Methylacidimicrobium sp. AP8: one gene and its partner. The protein of the gene in region 2 binds, or shares a complex with, the protein of the main gene of each other region. Links are inferred from orthologs where the notes say so. Each region holds a gene or a part of one and is shown on either strand. Other genes may lie near its edges.

Region 1 (3,000 bases), 750 kb from region 2 along the record:
GAGGAGTCGGAATGCGTCGAGGTCGGCGAGCCGGTCGAGGTGATCTTTTTGCCGAAGTAAAGGGGAGGGAATACGGAGGAGAAGCGTGATTTCCGCCGGCCGTCCATGGCGGGAACGAGGCGAAGGATGCCCGGACCGATGGAGGGGCGCCGCTTCCCTTCGGGGAGGGAAACGGTGGTCAGCGGGCGGTCGCCGGATAGGCGGCCGCAAATTCGAGGAAATCGGTGACGACACGGCGGAAGTCGGAGGCAAAGGTCCGCTCCTCGTGGGAGGCATGAGGAATCACCCACCACCGTTTCGGCTCCGGCGCAGCATCGTAGATCTTATGCACGACGTCGACCGGCATCCGGCGGTCTTCCTCGGCCGCGAGGACAAGAATCGGCGCATGAATGTGCCGAGCGGCTTCCACGCAGTCGACCTTGCTCGGGTCGAGGGAATAGAGCCGCTCGAGCTCCCAGGAGACGAGATCGACAAAAGGAAAGGCGGGAAGGCCGAAGAAGAGCCGGGCGTGGACGGCCATCGAGTTGCGCAGGTTGTCGAAGGGGGCGTCCGCGATCACCCCAGCTACCCGCGGGTCCTCGGAAGCGAAACGCAAGGCCGTGACCGCACCGAGGGAGGTTCCCCACACCAGCGGATGCGAGAGCCCCTTGCCGGCCAATCGATCCGTCCAGGCCTTGAGATCATCCGGCTCTTTCCACCCGAGGGTGGTTATGGTCCTCTCGCTCTGCCCGTGACCCCGGAGGTCGACGGCGAGCACAGGGAAACCGAGCCGGTGTCCTAACACGATGTAGTTGATCTGGAATTCCTTGCTGGCTCCGAGTCCGTGCACCACGATGAGCGGGGGCTTGGTCGGGGTGCCCTCGGGCGGAACGAACCAGGCCGCCAGCTGGAGTCCGTCTTCGCTTGTGATCCGCCAGTCTTCGTAGGGGATGCCGGCCAGGGCGGGGGTGATGCTAAGGAAGCTGTGCGGGGGGACGGTGACCGCGACTCGGGCCAGAGAGTCGATGTACCACTTGAGCCCGGCGAAGAGCGCCGCGAGCAGACCGAGAAGCCCTACCGCCGCGAGGAAGCGCTTCGTCCCGCCGGGGAAAACAGCCGCAACCAGGGGGTGCGGCCGGTCCGCGGCCGACTGAGAGGCTAAAATTTCCGCTGCGTTCTCCTCCTTGCCCATCGCCTCGCCCTCGAGCACGACAAAGAATCGCTCAAGGAGGGGCGGAAGGCAAGCGGCGGTAGGCAGTTCGCGGCGACCGTCCTTCCGTTGGGCGAAAAGGGCGCCTAAGGCAACGGGCGAACCCGAAAGAGGGGACGGTCGAAGTCCACCGGCTTGCCGTTTTCGGCGAGGACCTCGGTGATAATGCCGCGCATCTCGGCCTTGATCTCGTTCATGACCTTCATCGCCTCGATAATGCAGACGACCGTGTTTTCGTTGACCTCCTGGCCAACCTCGACGTAGGGGGCCGAGTCGGGCGAGGGAGAACGGTAGAAAACGCCGACCATGGGGGAACGGATCTCGCGGATGGTTTCGGCCGCGGGCGCTGCCAGCTCCTTGAGCTTTTCGGGCGGGACGAGCGCGGCGTGGGAAGGATAGACGATATGGGGGTGGGCCGCGGCCGGCGGCGGTTCCTTTCGGAGCCGTATCCGGAATCCCTCGCGCTCCACCTCGAGCTCCGAAAGGTTCCCTTTGGCCATCAACTCGATCAGTTCGGCAATTTCTTTCGTATCCATGAAGGTTCCCTACGGGGAGATGGGCTCATCTTGGTCGACCCCTCGATCTCGAGGCAAGCTCGGGTGTATGCGAGTCCCGGGTCGAGCCCCCCCCGGAGATCCCGCAGCAGCTCCTCGAGGATCCGAATCTCCCGACCCGGCACTTCTCCTCGTTCCGGATCGGCCGCCTTCGCGTAGGCCTCCTCCAGTTGCGCCAGCAGCTGCTCGCGCCGGAGGTCGACTTCCGATTCGATGAACGACGCACGGATCTCCTCGGGTTCGTTCTCGTCCGCTTCGCTCACTTTGCCTTCGATCTCTTTGCGGATCTCGAGCACAGTGTTTTCCAGCAGGGCTGCGCGCCGGAACGCCCGCAGAAGGCCCGGATCCGGACTAAACCAGTCGGCCAGAAATCGGGCGTGCCGCGGATCCTCCGGCGCGGTGGCGCGTCGCTCCGCCCGCACAGCCAGCGAGAGGCAGCGGGAGGAGACCGTGGGAAGGAGCATCTGGGGCTGAGTGCTGGTGAGCAAGATCACCACATCCCGGGGCGGCTCTTCCAGCATTTTCAAGAAGGAGTTCGCCGCTTCCCCGCCTCCGAGGCACATCCGCTCGGCGTCGCAGACCAGCGCCACGCGGAAACGGCTGCTATACGGCTTGAGCGCGAGCATCGCCATAAGCGACCGCATCCGTTCCACCGGAATGCGGCGCAACCGGGACTCGGGCTCCACCAGGTGGAAGTCGGGATGGATCTCCGGACGGGGCCCAAGCAAGAGTTCGGCGATCCGGAGCGCGAGCGCCTTGAGTTGAACGGAAGAGGAACCAAGCAGAAGGTAGGCATGGGCGAGGCGGTCTGCGGCTAAAGCCTCTCGAAGGCGAAGGAGAATGGTGTCAGAGTCCAAAGACACGGCTTACGTTCTCCCAGATGCGGGTGGCGATCTCCTCCTCGGATCCGCTGGCGTCGATGAGCACGATGCGGCCGGGCTCGCTCTCGGCCAGCTTTCGATAGGCGGCCCGAACCCGCTCGAAGAATTCGGGCGGCTCCGTTTCCATCCGGTCGGTCGAAGCGCCCGCTGCCGCGCGCCGGGCGATGCGGGCTCTTCCCTCCGCCGAGGAGATGTCGAGGACGAAGGTCATCCCCGGGGTGAGGCCCGCGCAGGCGATCTCGTTGAGCGAGCGGAGGAGGGGGGCCGGAAAGCCCCGTCCCGATCCCTGGTATGCGAGTGTCGAGTCGGAGAAGCGATCCGAAAGGACCCAGGATTGGTTGCGCAAGGCGGGTTCGATGGCTTCCCGGACGACCTG
Region 2 (3,827 bases):
AAGTGGCTCTGGAAGCAGGGGATCGCCAAGGCGCAGAAAAAGTCCGCGCGCGAAACCCCGGAAGGGGTCATCGCTTCCTACATTCATGTCGGGGAGAAGGTAGGCGTTCTTGTGGAGGTGAACTGTGAGACCGACTTCGTGGCCCGGAACTCCGCTTTCCGCGATCTGGTCAAGGATATCACCCTCCAAATCGCCGCCGCGAATCCCCGCTATGTGAGCCGGGACCAGGTGCCCGAAGCGGAAATCGAGCGGGTGCGCCGGGAAATTGCCGCCGAGAACGCCGGAAAGCCTGCCGCGATCTTGGAGAAGATCGTGACCGGAAGGCTGGAAAAGTATTTTGCGACGCACTGCCTCCTGGAGCAGGCCTTCATCAAGGATCAGAACGCGACGGTGCGCGACGTGCTGGCGGCGAAGATTGGCCAGATCGGGGAAAATATCGTCGTTCGGCGGTTTGTCCGCTACCAACTAGGCGAGCCTTTGTCCTGATTGCGGAGAGATCCGGGGGAGCTTCCCCGAAAGATGACTGCATTCCGGTCGCAAAGAGAGGAAGCCAGTTCTCCCCGGTATCCGAAGCGTCGGCAGGCCTGTTTCCGCCCGGAAGCGACGGCCAAGGCAGGGACGAGCCATAGGCATGTTTAGCAAGGTCCTCATTGCGAACCGAGGGGAGATCGCCGTCCGGATCATCCGGGCCTGTCGCGAGCTCGGGGTGAGGACCTTGGTCGTCTATTCGGATGCGGATCGGGATTCCTTGGCGGTACGTTGGGCGGACGAGGCCATCTGCATCGGACCCGGCCCGGCGGCGTCGAGCTACCTCCGTGTCGATCGGATCATCAGCGCCGCAGAGATCGGGGATGTGGATGCCATTCATCCGGGATATGGATTTCTTGCGGAAAACGCCAACTTCGCCGAGATCTGCGCCAGCTGCAACATCCGGTTCATCGGGCCGTCGGCGTCCGCGATCGCGAAGGTCGGCAACAAGGTGCAGGCCCGCTTCCATGCCCGGAAGATCGGCGTTCCTGTTCCCGCCGGGAGCGAAGGGATCGTCGAAAGCGAACAGGAAGCGTTGAAGGCCGCGCGACGGATCGGTTTCCCGGTCGTGCTCAAGGCTGTGGCCGGGGGTGGCGGAAAGGGCATGCGGGTGACCCACAACGAGGTGAGCCTCGTGCAAGGGTTTCATGCTGCGCGGATCGAAGCGGAAAAGGCCTTCGGGGATGGAAGCCTTTACGTGGAGAAGCTGATCGAGGATCCCCACCACGTCGAGATTCAGGTCGTCGGGGATCAGAAGGGGCGGGTCATCCATCTGGGCGAGAGAGACTGCTCGATCCAGCGGAAGAATCAAAAGCTCTTGGAAGAGGCGCCGTCGCCGATCTTGGATGCCGGGCTGCGAAAAAAAATGGGCCGGGCAGCCGTACGCTTGGCGGAGTCGATCCGCTACGAAAACGTGGGCACGGTCGAGTTCCTCGTAGACGGAGCGGGGAATTTCTACTTTATCGAGATGAACGCCCGCATCCAGGTGGAGCATCCGGTAACCGAGCAGGCCTACGGGATCGATCTGGTGAAGGAGCAGATCAAGATCGCCGCGGGCTACCCGCTGGACAGGAGTTGGGAAGGACGGGAACCCGTGCAGCACGCAATCGAGATGCGCATCAACGCCGAGGATGTCTGGCAGGATTTTCGGCCGTCTCCCGGGCGGATCGAAGCGCTGCAATTCCCCGGCGGCCCGGGCGTCCGAGTCGATTCCCATCTATTTCCCGGAGCGACGATCCCCCCCTACTACGATTCGATGCTAGCAAAAATCATTGCTTCTGGCCAGACGCGGGAAGATGCCTTGGCGCGCTTGGAGCGGGCTTTGGACGAGTTTGTGCTCGAAGGGGTCAAGACGACAGTCCCCTTGGGGAAGGCCATCCTTCAAGACCCCGACTTCCGCCGGGGCTGCTACTCGACCGCGTTCCTGCCGCGGCTGCTGGCTTCCAAGGGCGCGGAAAGGGGAGAGCGGCCGTGAACCCGGAAGAAAGACGGTGGCTGCGCAAGCTGCGGCTTCGGCAGGCACGCCTTTATGGAATTATCGATCTGGGGGTGCTAGGGACGCGCGACCCGCTGGCGGCGGCCGAGAAAATGGTAGCCGGAGGGATCGACATCCTCCAGCTGCGGGCAAAAGGTTGCGCGCCGCAGTCCGTGGAGCGGCTCGCCGTCGCTTTGCAAGGGATCGCCGAGGCGGGTGGGGTCCTTTTTTTCGTCAACGACTGGCCCCAGCTGGCGCGCCGGAGCAACGCGGACGGCGTACACCTCGGTCAGGAGGATCTCCGGAACGAGGAGGCGCGCCGGATTTTAGCGGAGGGCCAGCTAATCGGAAGGTCGACGCATTCGCTCGAGCAGGCATTAACCGCGGAGCGGGACGGGGCGGACTACATTGCAGTGGGGCCCATCTTCCCCACGCCGACAAAGCCGGAAGCCCGGCCCGTCGGTCTGCCCCTGATCCGAGAAGTGGGGCGGAGGATCAAGAAGCCGTTCTTCTGCATCGGAGGAATCCGGAAGGAGAATCTGCGCGAGGTGATGGACGCCGGGGGGGATCGAGTCGTGATGGTCTCGGCGATACTGCAGGCTCCGGATATCGAGGGATATTGCCGCGAGGTCGCGGCGATGCTCGGCCCGAAGGGCCTTTTGGCGGGAGGCTAGCCCGGCGCGGCTCGGCTACGCCTCGGCGGCGAGCAGCACGCTGGACGGAGTGAACGCGGTGCCTACTCGGCCGCCGACCTGGAGGTCGAGTTCCTTTGCCGACTCGTTGGTGACGATCGCAACCAGGGAGAGGTCGTTTTCGATCTGGACGATCACCTCGGTGTTGACAGCACCCTGGTGGAGGGCGGACACCGATCCGCAGAACCGGTTTCGCGTGCTCAGACGAAGCTCGGGGTCCTCGGAGAACAGGATCACCTGGGAAGCCTTGATGAGGGCTCGCACCGGGGAACCGACGGCCAGCCCCATCTCGGAGAGGGTGGCGAAGGGGATGTGCGAAACGACCAAGGTCTGTTGGCTGACGGCGATTTCCAGCTCGGCGAGGATGGGCCCTTTTTTAATGCCCACCACCTTGCCGGAAAAACAGTTGCGCGCGCTGGTCTGCATAACGAACCGCACCTTAGGGGGTTTTTTGCCGCGGGGGAAGTCAAAATCGGGTTGCTTGGCGAATCACCCTCCACTCCGGTAAGACCGGCCTTGTCTCGACCTCCGGCCGCATTCAGGATCGGGCGCAGGCACGCCGTCGACATGAAAAGGTTCGGAGGCGCGGAGGTTCTGTCCTGGGAGGAGTGCGAGGAAGCGCGTCCGAGGCCCGGCGAGATCCTTGTCTCGGTGGAGGCGCGGCAGGAGTCAATCCGATCGACGTCGCTATTCGCTGCGGCGGGCATTACGGCGTTGCGTTGCCCCTGATCCCGGGGTTCGACGGAGCCGGTCGGGTCGAGGAAGCGGGGACGAAGTCGGCCGCTTCCGCGCGGGAGACCGCGTCTATTTTTCCCTGCGGGAGAAAACGGGCTCGTATGCCGGCCGAGTGGTAGCGGAAGCTTGGGCCTGGCGGCGGTTCAGCTCGCCCGGGCTCTGCCGGACTGGTCGTCATCGGGGCGGCGGGCGGGGAGGAAGGGCGAGGTCTTATCGCCCGGAAAGGCGCCCATTATGCCCTGGATCACCGCTTGCCCGAGCATTCCGCCGGTTCCTGGAGATCACCGGAGGAAAAAGAGCCGATGTCGTGCCGGAAATGTTGGCAAATGCCAACCTCGGCAAGGATTGCGACATTACCGGCCCCGGGGGAAAGGCGGTCGTCATCGGTTGCCGCGGCC

The links. Proteins that work in one complex are often made in the same cells at the same time.
Region 1: the proteins of accC (region 2) and accB are in contact, whole or in part, in a solved structure (PDB 8UXZ), measured with the Escherichia coli proteins. The link is inferred for Methylacidimicrobium sp. AP8 from one-to-one orthologs.

The regions. Positions count from the first base shown.
Region 1 is NZ_LR797830.1:1,051,026-1,054,025, forward strand. It holds accB (acetyl-CoA carboxylase biotin carboxyl carrier protein), read right to left. Parts: upstream 1,726-3,000; coding sequence 1,276-1,725; downstream 1-1,275. Other genes in the region: glp (gephyrin-like molybdotransferase Glp), read left to right, coding at 1-60; MTHMO_RS04765 (alpha/beta hydrolase), read right to left, coding at 179-1,189; MTHMO_RS04775 (hypothetical protein), read right to left, coding at 1,698-2,606; tmk (dTMP kinase), read right to left, coding at 2,590-3,000. UniProt on the Escherichia coli protein: This protein is a component of the acetyl coenzyme A carboxylase complex; first, biotin carboxylase catalyzes the carboxylation of the carrier protein and then the transcarboxylase transfers the carboxyl group to form malonyl-CoA.
Region 2 is NZ_LR797830.1:1,800,614-1,804,440, reverse strand. The notes cover bases 1-2,816. They hold accC (acetyl-CoA carboxylase biotin carboxylase subunit), read left to right. Parts: upstream 1-631; coding sequence 632-2,002; downstream 2,003-2,816. Other genes in these bases: MTHMO_RS08415 (molybdopterin-binding protein), read right to left, coding at 2,692-2,816; thiE (thiamine phosphate synthase), read left to right, coding at 1,999-2,676; tsf (translation elongation factor Ts), read left to right, coding at 1-486. In the rest of the region: more of MTHMO_RS08415, read right to left, coding at 2,817-3,120; MTHMO_RS11035 (zinc-binding dehydrogenase), read left to right, coding at 3,746-3,827. UniProt on the Escherichia coli protein: This protein is a component of the acetyl coenzyme A carboxylase complex; first, biotin carboxylase catalyzes the carboxylation of the carrier protein and then the transcarboxylase transfers the carboxyl group to form malonyl-CoA.